Regions from separate parts of the Desulfitobacterium hafniense DCB-2 genome, predicted to be linked through region 2. Evidence: riboswitches for the same ligand, from Rfam matches in the RefSeq annotation. Region 2 holds a riboswitch; the other holds the start of a gene.
The links. Region 2 has a riboswitch for cyclic di-AMP ahead of eam (glutamate 2,3-aminomutase). Riboswitches for the same ligand answer to the same signal wherever they lie in the genome.
Positions count from the first base shown of each region.

Region 1: it holds a riboswitch for cyclic di-AMP, as region 2 does, so the genes downstream of both, DHAF_RS15180 (C40 family peptidase) here and eam (glutamate 2,3-aminomutase) in region 2, are expected to answer to the same signal.

Region 1 covers NC_011830.1:3,259,921-3,265,176, reverse strand. The annotation lists gene DHAF_RS15200 (AAA-type ATPase lid domain-containing protein) at 1-514, shown strand, start outside; gene DHAF_RS15195 (GNAT family N-acetyltransferase) at 550-1,203, shown strand; gene DHAF_RS15190 (HD domain-containing protein) at 1,163-1,762, shown strand; gene DHAF_RS15185 (hypothetical protein) at 1,812-2,054, shown strand; cyclic di-AMP (ydaO/yuaA leader) riboswitch at 2,968-3,104, shown strand; gene DHAF_RS15180 (C40 family peptidase) at 3,108-3,932, shown strand; gene DHAF_RS26115 (hypothetical protein) at 4,131-4,286, opposite strand; gene uvrC (excinuclease ABC subunit UvrC) at 4,276-5,256, opposite strand, start outside.
Region 2 covers NC_011830.1:1,442,826-1,448,081, reverse strand. The annotation lists gene DHAF_RS06715 (holo-ACP synthase) at 122-478, opposite strand; gene DHAF_RS06710 (histidine kinase) at 500-1,780, opposite strand; gene DHAF_RS06705 (GntR family transcriptional regulator) at 1,848-2,453, opposite strand; cyclic di-AMP (ydaO/yuaA leader) riboswitch at 2,631-2,758, shown strand; gene eam (glutamate 2,3-aminomutase) at 2,863-4,104, shown strand; gene DHAF_RS06695 (hypothetical protein) at 4,129-4,323, shown strand; gene mnmL (tRNA modification radical SAM protein MnmL/YtqA) at 4,384-5,256, opposite strand, start outside.

The DNA.
Region 1 (5,256 bases), 1.8 Mb from region 2:
TCTGAGTTCATCCCAAAATATTCATTTAATGAGAATGGAAAAGGCCTTTGATCCCGATCTCTATGATTATGGCAGTCAATGGGAGATTGCTGTTCCCCCCCTACGGCAAAGAAAAGAAGATATCCTTCCCCTAGTCCGGCATTATATCGGAGTATTTAATTTGAAATTAAGAAAGTCTATCCAGGGGCTGACTCCACAAGCAGAAGAAATTCTTTTAGCTTATCGGTGGCCGGGGAATGTGGATGAACTAAAGCAAATTATCAACAGAGCCATGCACCTGTCCAACGAATCCCATATCTCCCAGCGTCATCTTAGCGACAATTTGGGAATATCCAAAGAAGATGGCTTCAGCCACGGGGTAATGCCTTTGGAGCGAATGGAGGAAATCCTTTTACGAAGTGCTTTGGAGCGCTATGGATTTACACTGGAAGGCAAGAAAAGAGCGGCAAGAGCTCTTAACATTTCCTTAGCAACACTGTACAATAAGCTTAAGCGGTATAATCTTAATCCATAACCAACCATACCAAGGTTGCGTAAGGAGGATACAGGGTGAAACAGACCTTTCCGACCCACAAGGGGGAGCTTATTGTTGAAGGGCCGGTTACGGCAGAGAGCTTAAGTCAATTGAGTTTTGACGATGATTTGAGGGCATTCCGCCCTCCGAAGCGCCAAAAAGAAGCCTTGATTGAAATCAGTGAAATTCCTGATGGCCGCATCATTATTGCCCGAATCGAGAATGATATTATGGGCTATGTAACCTTTCATCCCCCGGATTGTTTTGAACGGTGGGCTAAAGGCCCTCCGGAACTTTTGGAATTAGGGGCCATCGAGGTTTCCCCAAAAGTCCGGGGACTTGGGGTGGGGAAAAAACTGCTGCAAGTCGCTTTTTCTGATCCCGCTATGGAGAATCATGTCGTCATAGCTACAGAGTATTATTGGCACTGGGACTTGGAAAGGACGGGGCTGCGGGTTTGGGAGTACCGTGAAGTAATGGATCGTCTTATGTCAAGCGCAGGTTTGCACATAAGGGAGACGGATGATGAGGAGATATGTTCCCATCCGGCCAATATGCTTACGGTACGCTATGGTAAAAACCTTTCCCAAAGCAGTATCGATCATTTTGAAAAGATTTTGTTCGCAAATTCCGAACGGGGGGATTGCCTTGCCGGAAACGAATCAAGACCCTCTAAGCCAGGTAATTAACGCTGTGCAGGGAATTTATGGCCGTAAAGATCAGGCTCATGATCTGGAACATGCTCTCCGGGTCAGAGCATGGGGCAAGCAGATTGGGATACAGGAGGGTGCCGATCTATTGATTGTGGAGCTGGCAGCTATTCTTCATGATATTGGCCGCTCCGGAACCCTATCGAAAACCCATGCTGAGAGCGGTGCGGCCTTGGCCGGTGGCATCCTGCATAAATGCGGATACCCGGAAGACACTATTGAAGCTGTTAAAGCAGCTGTCCTTTCCCACTCACGGGAAGGCTATGAACCGGAAACGTTGGAAGCAAAGATTCTTTATGATGCCGATAAATTGGATTTTGTAGGTCCTATGGGGATTGCCAGGCTTTTTGTCTGGTTGGGGAAAGAAGGAAAACCTTTTTTTGGGCCGGATTCCTGTGAATCCTTTTACCGTGAAAGGATTCGTCACTACCATGAGCATATCCACACCCAGACCGCACGGGCGCTTTTTGAACCGCTCTTTTTGTATTCTGAGAATTTTTGGTCTGAGTTGGAAAAAATGAGGCTTAAAAAAGGCTAAGCTGGTTAAACTATGGATATATCTTTTTTGAGGAAAGGAAGTATATCCATTGCGCTGGTTGGGACGTATTTTAATCATCTTCATTTTACTTATGGCAGCTAAAGGCTTGTTTGCTCCAGAACAGCCTCAAGCCTATATTTCCGCACCGCGAACTCAGGTTTTATTGGAGGAAATCCACTGGCGTTCTGTTCAGATTCAACAAGCAGCACGGGATTTGCCCGGAAGTATCGAAGTGATGTTGCGAAAAATTTTTTCTGACGGAAAACCCGCATCTGAAGCCAAATCAGTTTGATAAACACCATTGATTTTGCCGGTATTGTTTTAATAAGCCAAAAAGAGAGCGCAAAGCTCTCTTTTTTGAATTTGTTGCTTTTTTTCATTCATTATCAAAGGCAATCGAGAATATGAATAGGCAAAGGTCGTTTTAAAAATTGTTCGTTTCGGTGTACAATAAGCGATGTAATCTTCTTTGAACTAGGGTGCGCTATTCTAGTGCGTAAAATGACTGTCGAAGGCGGGCCTAAGAATCCGCTAAGGGCATACCGATGAAGTTCCTGGTGGTGGCTTTCGACGCCCAGTCGAGGGTTGCTGCTGGGAGTTAAGGATGAGGGGGATCTGCAATGGCATGCGGGCGATACCCTCTTCCGTGGAGGCCTAAGTTCGTGGCTGCTTTTGGTTACGGCTTGGGGTATGAACCTGCATTAGGAAGGAACTTAGTGCAGTGTAGCCTGCCTTGAGGTGGAGAAGTTGGGAGGGCTGAAGGAACTTCTGTTCATTGGCCGATGAGCTTAAGTTTGCCTGAAATTCTTTTCTGCAAAAGAGGCTAGACCGTCACGGAGCGTGAAGGAAAACTTCTAGAGCGAAAACCAACGAGGATTAAAGTGCGTTCTTAGTGGCGATCAAGTGCTGGAAATGGTGACATTCTGGGCTGAGGGAAAAGGGAAACCGCCTGTCAGGAAACTGCAGGAGCTCAGTGGGAAAACCTACTTGACCTATGGCGCAATATTTATTCGTTGGTGTCCTAAGGTTCAAAGAGCAGCACCTCTCGTGAGAGAGGTGTTTTTACTTTTATCTTACTTTCTTTAGGCACAGAAAGCCAATGAGTGAATAGTCTGATATTAATAGAATAAATTTCCAAAATATATCACTTTTATAATTAATTGTGTGAAGGATTAAAGGCATTTTTCGCGAATACTACAATGCATAAGAAATGTGGGCTGAATCCGGACCGTGTGTCTGGAACGGGGGATAATCTTTTGGGGTGAATCGCAGTCATGCGTAGGGCTTGCACCTTTTTGCCCGAATCCGTCAACTAACCTCGTAAGCGACGAAAGGTGGAAAATTCATGGACTCTTCCTCTAAAAGGGGATGGGTGGCCAGTGTGGTGTTATCCGGCACCTTATTGGTAAGCAGCCTCCCGGGCATCTATGGGCCTGGAAGTGCCGCAGTGCCTGTGACAAGCTCCGAATCTATTCTCTTAAGGAACGCTTCATTATTTCAGACTCAGCAGGCTCAAACTCAAACTGTTGCCGATACGGTACTCTCCCCTGAGGTTCAAGCAGAAAAAAAGGATGTGATCCGGCAACCTGAAGCAGCAGCAATGGCCTTAGCTTACGCTTCGGTATCTGTAGCTGCCGATACGGATAGTCAGAGGGAATCACAGCAATTTACAGAAGAGGCTCAGGAAGATATCGTGTCTACCCCTGAAGAAACGATGGCAGCGATGGACATCGAAAAGCTTTCCCAAGAGCGGGCTTTGCGACAAGCTGCGGCTGCTCCTGTTCAGGAGATCTCCCGTGGCGGTAGTTCCAAAGTCGAAGAAATCAGCGACAATGCCCAAAAGCTGATCGGTACCCCCTATGTGTTTGGCGGGACGACTACGAATGGCTTTGATTGCTCCGGTTTTACTCAATATGTATTTAAAGGTTCAGGAATTGACTTGCCCCGAACCTCATATGCTCAATATGGAATAGGAACAGCAGTCAGCAAAGACGAGCTTCAGATCGGTGATTTGGTCTTCTTCGCCACTTACGATAGCGGAGCGTCCCACGTGGGAATCTATATAGGAGAAGAGAACTTTATTCATGCCGCCAGAAGCGGTATTAAGATCACCGGCTTATCGGACAGTTATTATGCTGGTCGTTACCTTGGAGCCAGGAGAGTTTTCTAATTCATAGGCTTGTCAATAGGGACAAAGGAACATAATGGGGAATATACTGAAGGAGTATCGCCTCATTGCTTTTTTAAAGCAGTGAGTGATACTCCTTTTTAGCTCTCCCAGCTCTGTTTCCGTCTGCTAAATTAGGCTATGACCATCTTTTCGGATCGGAAGCAAATTACCAACCGGTTGGTAATTTGGCTTTAATCGTCAATAAGGCAGCCAGGGCACCGGCAGATAGCTCTTGCATTCCCCGCCGAGCTCCGCCAATGTCCGGTTGTGGATATAGAGGTCCGTCTTGGCACATTGTTTCATCCGCTTATAATAGCATTGGCGGCAGAGTTCAACACGGTAATTAAGAATCATGGTTTTCCTCCTTATGAGAGTTGAAATGTTGATAGACCGCCGCAGCTGCCGGGGCAGGAAGGCCGGATTGCTGCAGTTCCTCAAGGGTGGCCTGGCGGATACTATCTATGGATTTAAAAAACTTAAGGAGCTGTTGTCTGCGCTTGGGACCGACCCCTGCTATGCCGTCCAATTCAGAAAGGGTCATGCTTTTAGCCCTTTGCTGTCTATGAAAGGTAATAGCGAAGCGATGGACCTCGTTTTGAATCCGTTCCAGCAAGCGAAAACCGGCGGAACGGCGATCCAAGGAGTGAATGCGGTCCATAGCGTCGATTAACGCCGAAGTCTGGTGCTTGTCGTTTTTGACCATGCCGGCAACAGGAATCGCAGCGTTTAAGCTGTGGAGAGCAGCCAGGGCGGCATGGATCTGTCCCTTGCCTCCATCCACCAGGATCAGATCCGGGAGCGGCAGGTTTTCTTGCTGGAGTCGGGCATAACGGCGCTCAATCACCTGGTGCATGGAGGCCGTATCATCCATATTCGGCATGGGTTGAATCTTGAATTTGCGATACTGACTACGATTAGGTTTGCCATCAAGAAACTGAATCATTCCTGCTACACTATGGGTACCGGCAATATTGGAAATATCAAAGGACTCGATGGTACGGAGGGAAGGGATGCCTAAGGCGTTGCCGATTTCCGCCAAAGCTTGGGTGCATTCCGTCAAGTTCCGTATTTCGATGGAAATCTGTTCGTGTAAAGTGGTTTGAGCATTTTCCATGGCCATTTGCACCAGATCCCGCTTTTGACCTTTTTGCGGCACGACCATGGGGAAGAGCTTTGTTAACACACTGATATCCAGGGGAGGGAGGAGGATTTCTTGAGGAAGAGCAGAACTCTCTGTGTAGAACTGAGCCAGAAAAGAGACAAAAGCTTCTTCCGGTTCCTCGTAATAAGGGAAAATGAAATTATCCCGGGAGAGCAGTTTGCC
Region 2 (5,256 bases):
GCACTGCTTTCGCACTTGTTGCTTCGCCGTGCTTTAAACGCATGCTCGTAAATGAGGCGAAGTCGCTGGTTGCACTTATGCTTAGAAAGTATATAGCGCAAGCTTATACTTTCTGACAGTGCTAAAAAAGTATGGCCATTCCTACAGCGTACTCTTTCTCGTGGGAAAGGCTTATGCGGATCTGGGTTCCCCCCCGTCTATGCAGCACTATCTCGGCCTTTTCCGTAAGGAATACAGCAGGTTCCCCCAAATCATTGCTGAGGATCTCAATATCATGCCAGGAAAGGCCTCTTAGTCCTGTCCCTAAAGCTTTAAGTACCGCTTCTTTACCTGCAAAACGCGCCGCCCAGCTGGATACTGCCTTATGCTGCAACTTCTCAATTTCACGTTCGGTAAACAAACGCTCCCGAAGCTTTGGTGTTCGCTCACAAGCTTTAGCAAAGCGCTGAATTTCTACAATATCCACTCCTGGGATCATAATATGCCTCCCTAAAAATCCCTACAACTTTTCCAACATATCCTCATCTTCCATAGTGGTTAAGGGCAAATGCATGGTTACAGTCGTGCTGATATTGGGTTGACTCTTGATCTGTAAACCATACTCTTTACCATAGTGGCCAATTAAGCGTTCATGAACATTAGCCATACCCACTCCATTACCTGAACCAACACCGGGTTTTAACACTTCCTGGAGACGTTCCGGCTGTATGCCGACTCCATCATCAGCCACAGTAATATACAGCTCCTGGCCTTTTTGCTCCACTTTCACAGAGACGACCCCATTGCCGATTTTCTCCGTAATCCCATGCTTGACGGCGTTTTCCACGAGGGGCTGAACGCTTAAGCGCGGAACCAAGGCATCCATGAGCTCTTCGGGAATCTCACTTTTAAAATGAAGCTTACGCCCAAAGCGAGCTTTTTCGAGAATTAAGTAAGTCTTAACAAAGCTCATTTCCTCCCGCAAAGTAATCAAACTTCCATGGGATTTGAGCGCCTTGCGGAAAAATTCCGCAAGATGAATCAACAATCGTCGTGAACGATTGGGGCTGGTGCGGCTGGTGGCAATAATAGTATTGAGAACATTGAAAAAGAAATGGGGATTGATTTGAGCTTGCAAGGCATTCAGTTGTGCTTCCGCAGCCAGTTTCGCCTGGTGATCAAGTTCTGCTAGTTCAATTTGAATCCCCAGTAGATCAGCCATCCCAATAGCTAAGCGAATCAGATCCGATGAGAGCTGTCCAACCTTGGTTTCATACAATTTCATGGTTCCCACTACTTCACCCTGACACTTCAGAGGTACGATAACAGCCGCCGCCAGAGGACAATCACAGGTGTTCTGTCTGGGACAATTCAATTCTTTTTGAGTTCGTACTATCTTATAAACTCCGGATTGGATCACATCCCGTGTCGCCCGGGTAAGAATTTTATCTCCCGGATGATGCTGATCGCAGCCCACGCCCAAGTAGGCCAGCTGCTTTTCACAATCTGTGATTGAAACAGCCGCCACTTGGCCAATCTCTTGAATGATTTTAGCGATGTACTCTGCGTTTTGTTCATTAAGCCCCCGGCGCAGGTAAGGAAGAGTCTGGTTGGCTATTTTGAAGCTAAGCTCCGCGTTTCGCTCTGTAGCCTGCCGGGCAGTTTTTTTATATTCCAGATTTAAGTGATATAAAAGAAAAAATGTATTGCCTATTAAAAATAAAATTAACAGATTCATCTGGCCTGTTACTAAGACCAGCATTAATTCCACACCGAGTATGACTATGCTTTCAAAGATCATCCATCATCCCTCATGTCCTCTATAATTCATAGAGAGTTTCGACAGATGGCTATCCACTTCCTGTATTCTAGCGAAGGATTTCCTGAAGTTTTTCTTTCCCTTGTTCAGAGCCTACCGCCAGTAGGATATCTCCGTCGTCCAGGATAAACTCCGCTCCCGGAGAAAATTGCTCGATTCCCCCTCTGACCACAGCCACCACCGTTAAACCTGTTTTCTCCCTTAATTTTAAATCGCTTAAGGTTTTTCCCTTGGCGCTGGAGCCTTTGGCAACTTCAATTTCGGCCACATCCATCCAACGGCTGGCCAAACGATCCGTATAGTTCACGATTTTCGTGAGATGGGCATCGATCTTCTGATCGAGCTCACGTCTTTGTTCCATCAGCTTTTTCAGCTCATCAAAATAGACCTGAATTTCTGCTTTCTGGTCAAAACCCCTCATAAATTTTTCGGCCATGCTTTTGGAGACTACCGTAATCCCCACCCCTTGGCTTACCATGACTACACCCATCGTTTGGAGGATAGCAATGGAACGCCGGATGGTCTCCGGAGATACATTATAACGACCCGCTAAAGTAGAGCGTCCATGAATTTTTTCCCCTTCCCGGTATTCTCCCATAACGATAGAATGAGCAATATCTATCGCAATTTCCTGATAACGTGCATTATATTCCATCGGATTCCTCTCCTTGATTCATCTTATCATTAACCTTTAATTCTGCTACTAAGTGAACTACAAATTCTTACACTTAAATGCTTACTAAGATAACCCATATACAAAATAAACATATGTACAAAATATACAATTGACTGCTACCAACCCATATGATACTATTAAGTTGTTAGTTATGCAACTTAATATGGGCTTAATTTCCCAAGGGGAAAACGGGGGAACCAATTTAGGGGTGAATCGTTTTAAACGTAGAGCATGTTTCAGCTCGAACCCGTCAGCTAACCTCGTAAGCATTGAAGCACATGAGGCGTAAACACCTGATTATGTAATATGCTTTTTCTTGGGAACCGCGAGGTTCTTTTTTGATTCTAAAGACTTATTTTATATCTGCAAATAGAGGAGGGCAATCACTATGGCAATAGAATTTCTACCCCCTAACCCAAGACAGGCTTCACAAGCAAGAGCTTTGGAATTAAAACAAAAAGTTCAATCCTACAACAAACGCAAAGAAACGATTCCCTGCGGCCTTGCCTTAAGCGAAGAATTTAATGAAAACCGAGACTTTATACTGGATCAGTTAGATGCTGACCTGGAGCATTGGCAGGATTGGAAGTGGCAGCTTAAAAACCGTATTCAGGATGCTGAAAACTTGAGCACCCTGCTTCCCCTGACCCCCAAGCAAAGACATGAAATCAACGAGGTGGGCAAGGCTTACCGTTGGGCTGTTTCACCCTATTATTTAAGCCTGATCGATAAAGATGATCCTCAGGATCCCATCCGTCTGCAAAGTCTCCCCTCTGTGGAAGAGATCCTCGACGATTCCGGAGAAGCAGATCCCATGGGAGAAGAGTATACATCCCCTGCGCCTTGCATCACACGTCGTTACCCGGATCGCCTCATTATTAATGTAACCAATTTGTGTGCTATGTATTGCAGGCACTGCCAACGCCGACGGAATATCGGGGAAATTGACCTCCATGAAACCCGTGCTAACCTGGAGGCCGCCCTGGATTATATACGCTCCAATCCAGAGATTCGGGATGTGCTAGTCACCGGTGGCGATGCTCTCCTTCTCAGCGATCAAATGCTGGACTGGTTATTGGGAGAATTGCATGAAATTAAGCATGTGGAGATCAAACGTATCGGCACCCGGGTTCCCGTCACTCTGCCCATGCGCATTACCGATGAGCTCTGCGCTATTCTTGAAAAATATCCACCCCTTTATATCAATACTCAATTCAATCATCCCCAAGAGGTGACCGAGGAGACCAAGAAAGCTGCTGATCGCTTAATCAAAGCGGGAGTCATCTTAGGCAACCAAGCAGTTCTTCTTAAAGGAATCAATGACCAACCAGAGATTATGAAACGCCTTAACCAAGAACTTCTTAAAATTCGCGTTCGCCCCTACTATATTTTCCATGCCAAAAATGTTAAAGGCACGAGCCACTTTATTCCCCGCATTCAGGACGGGTTAAGGATTATGGAAAACTTGCGCGGCTACACCTCTGGTTTGGCCATTCCGACCTATATTATTAATGCCCCGGGAGGCGGTGGCAAAACCCCCATCTTACCACAGTACCTTATTTCCCTAAACGATGAAGAAGCAGTCATCAGAACCTGGGAAGGTAAGGTTGTGCATTATCCTAATCATTAACTATCTATATAAGGAGGAATCGGTATGAATTCACAAAAACTAACCCCTGACCCAGTCTATCAGGCCATCCTCCAGACCCATACCGACAGCCTAAAGCGCTATCTCTCTTTAGCGCCTGCCCTCAGAACTCCTTCTCAAGGGAATAAGAGTGGGGCCAATCCGGCCAATCAATACTATCAAAATCTACAGAGTCAAGCCAAATCATTCGAAGAAGGCTAATAACCTTATCCAAAGTCAAAAATTTATCTTGCCAAGCGATTTACGGCTGGCCCCCTTTCCTTAAATTGAATGGGTGGTGTCAGCCGTTTTATTTTGCGCCTTTTTCCCTTGCCAGGTTCCCCTTCTCTCCAGTTCACGGTCAATGGCATTAAGAATTTCCCATTTTTTCAGGCTCCAAAGAGGGGCTAGCAAATCCTTGCGGGGGGCATCCCCAGTCAGGCGGTGAATAACCGTCTGCGCAGGCAGGATTTCCAGTGTATCGCAAATCAAATGGATATACTCATCCTGAGAGAGTAAGGGAAAAGGACTCTGCTCGTAGATATCAGCCAGAGGTGTCCCCTTCAGCACATGCAAAAGATGCAGCTTAACTCCCTGCACATCGAGTTTGGCTAACGTTTGTGCTGAGCCGAACATATCCTCCAGGGTTTCCCCCGGCAGCCCATAAATCATATGGGTACAGACCCGTATGTTTCTGCGGCGGAGCTTATCCAAACCCTGAAGAAAATCCTCAAAAGTATGTCCTCTCCCCACCCATTCCATAGTCCGATCATGAATGCTTTGCAGGCCCAGCTCCACCCAGAGATACGTTCGTTGATTGAGCTCTTCCAAATAATCCAGCACCTCAGCCGGCAAACAATCCGGACGGGTGGCAATGGACAGCCCCACCACACCCTCCTCCGCCAAAGCTTGCTCATAGACTTCCTGCAAGCGCTTCAGTGGGGCATAGGTATTGGTATAAGCCTGAAAATAAGCCAGATATCTGGCACTGGACCATTTCCGGTTCATGACTTCCTTAATTTCACAGAATTGTTCATGAATAGATTTTTCCGCCTGACCGGCAAAGTCTCCGGAACCTCTGGCGCTGCAATAAATACACCCTCCCTGTCCAACCCGGCCATCCCGATTAGGACAAGTAAATCCTGCATCAAGGGA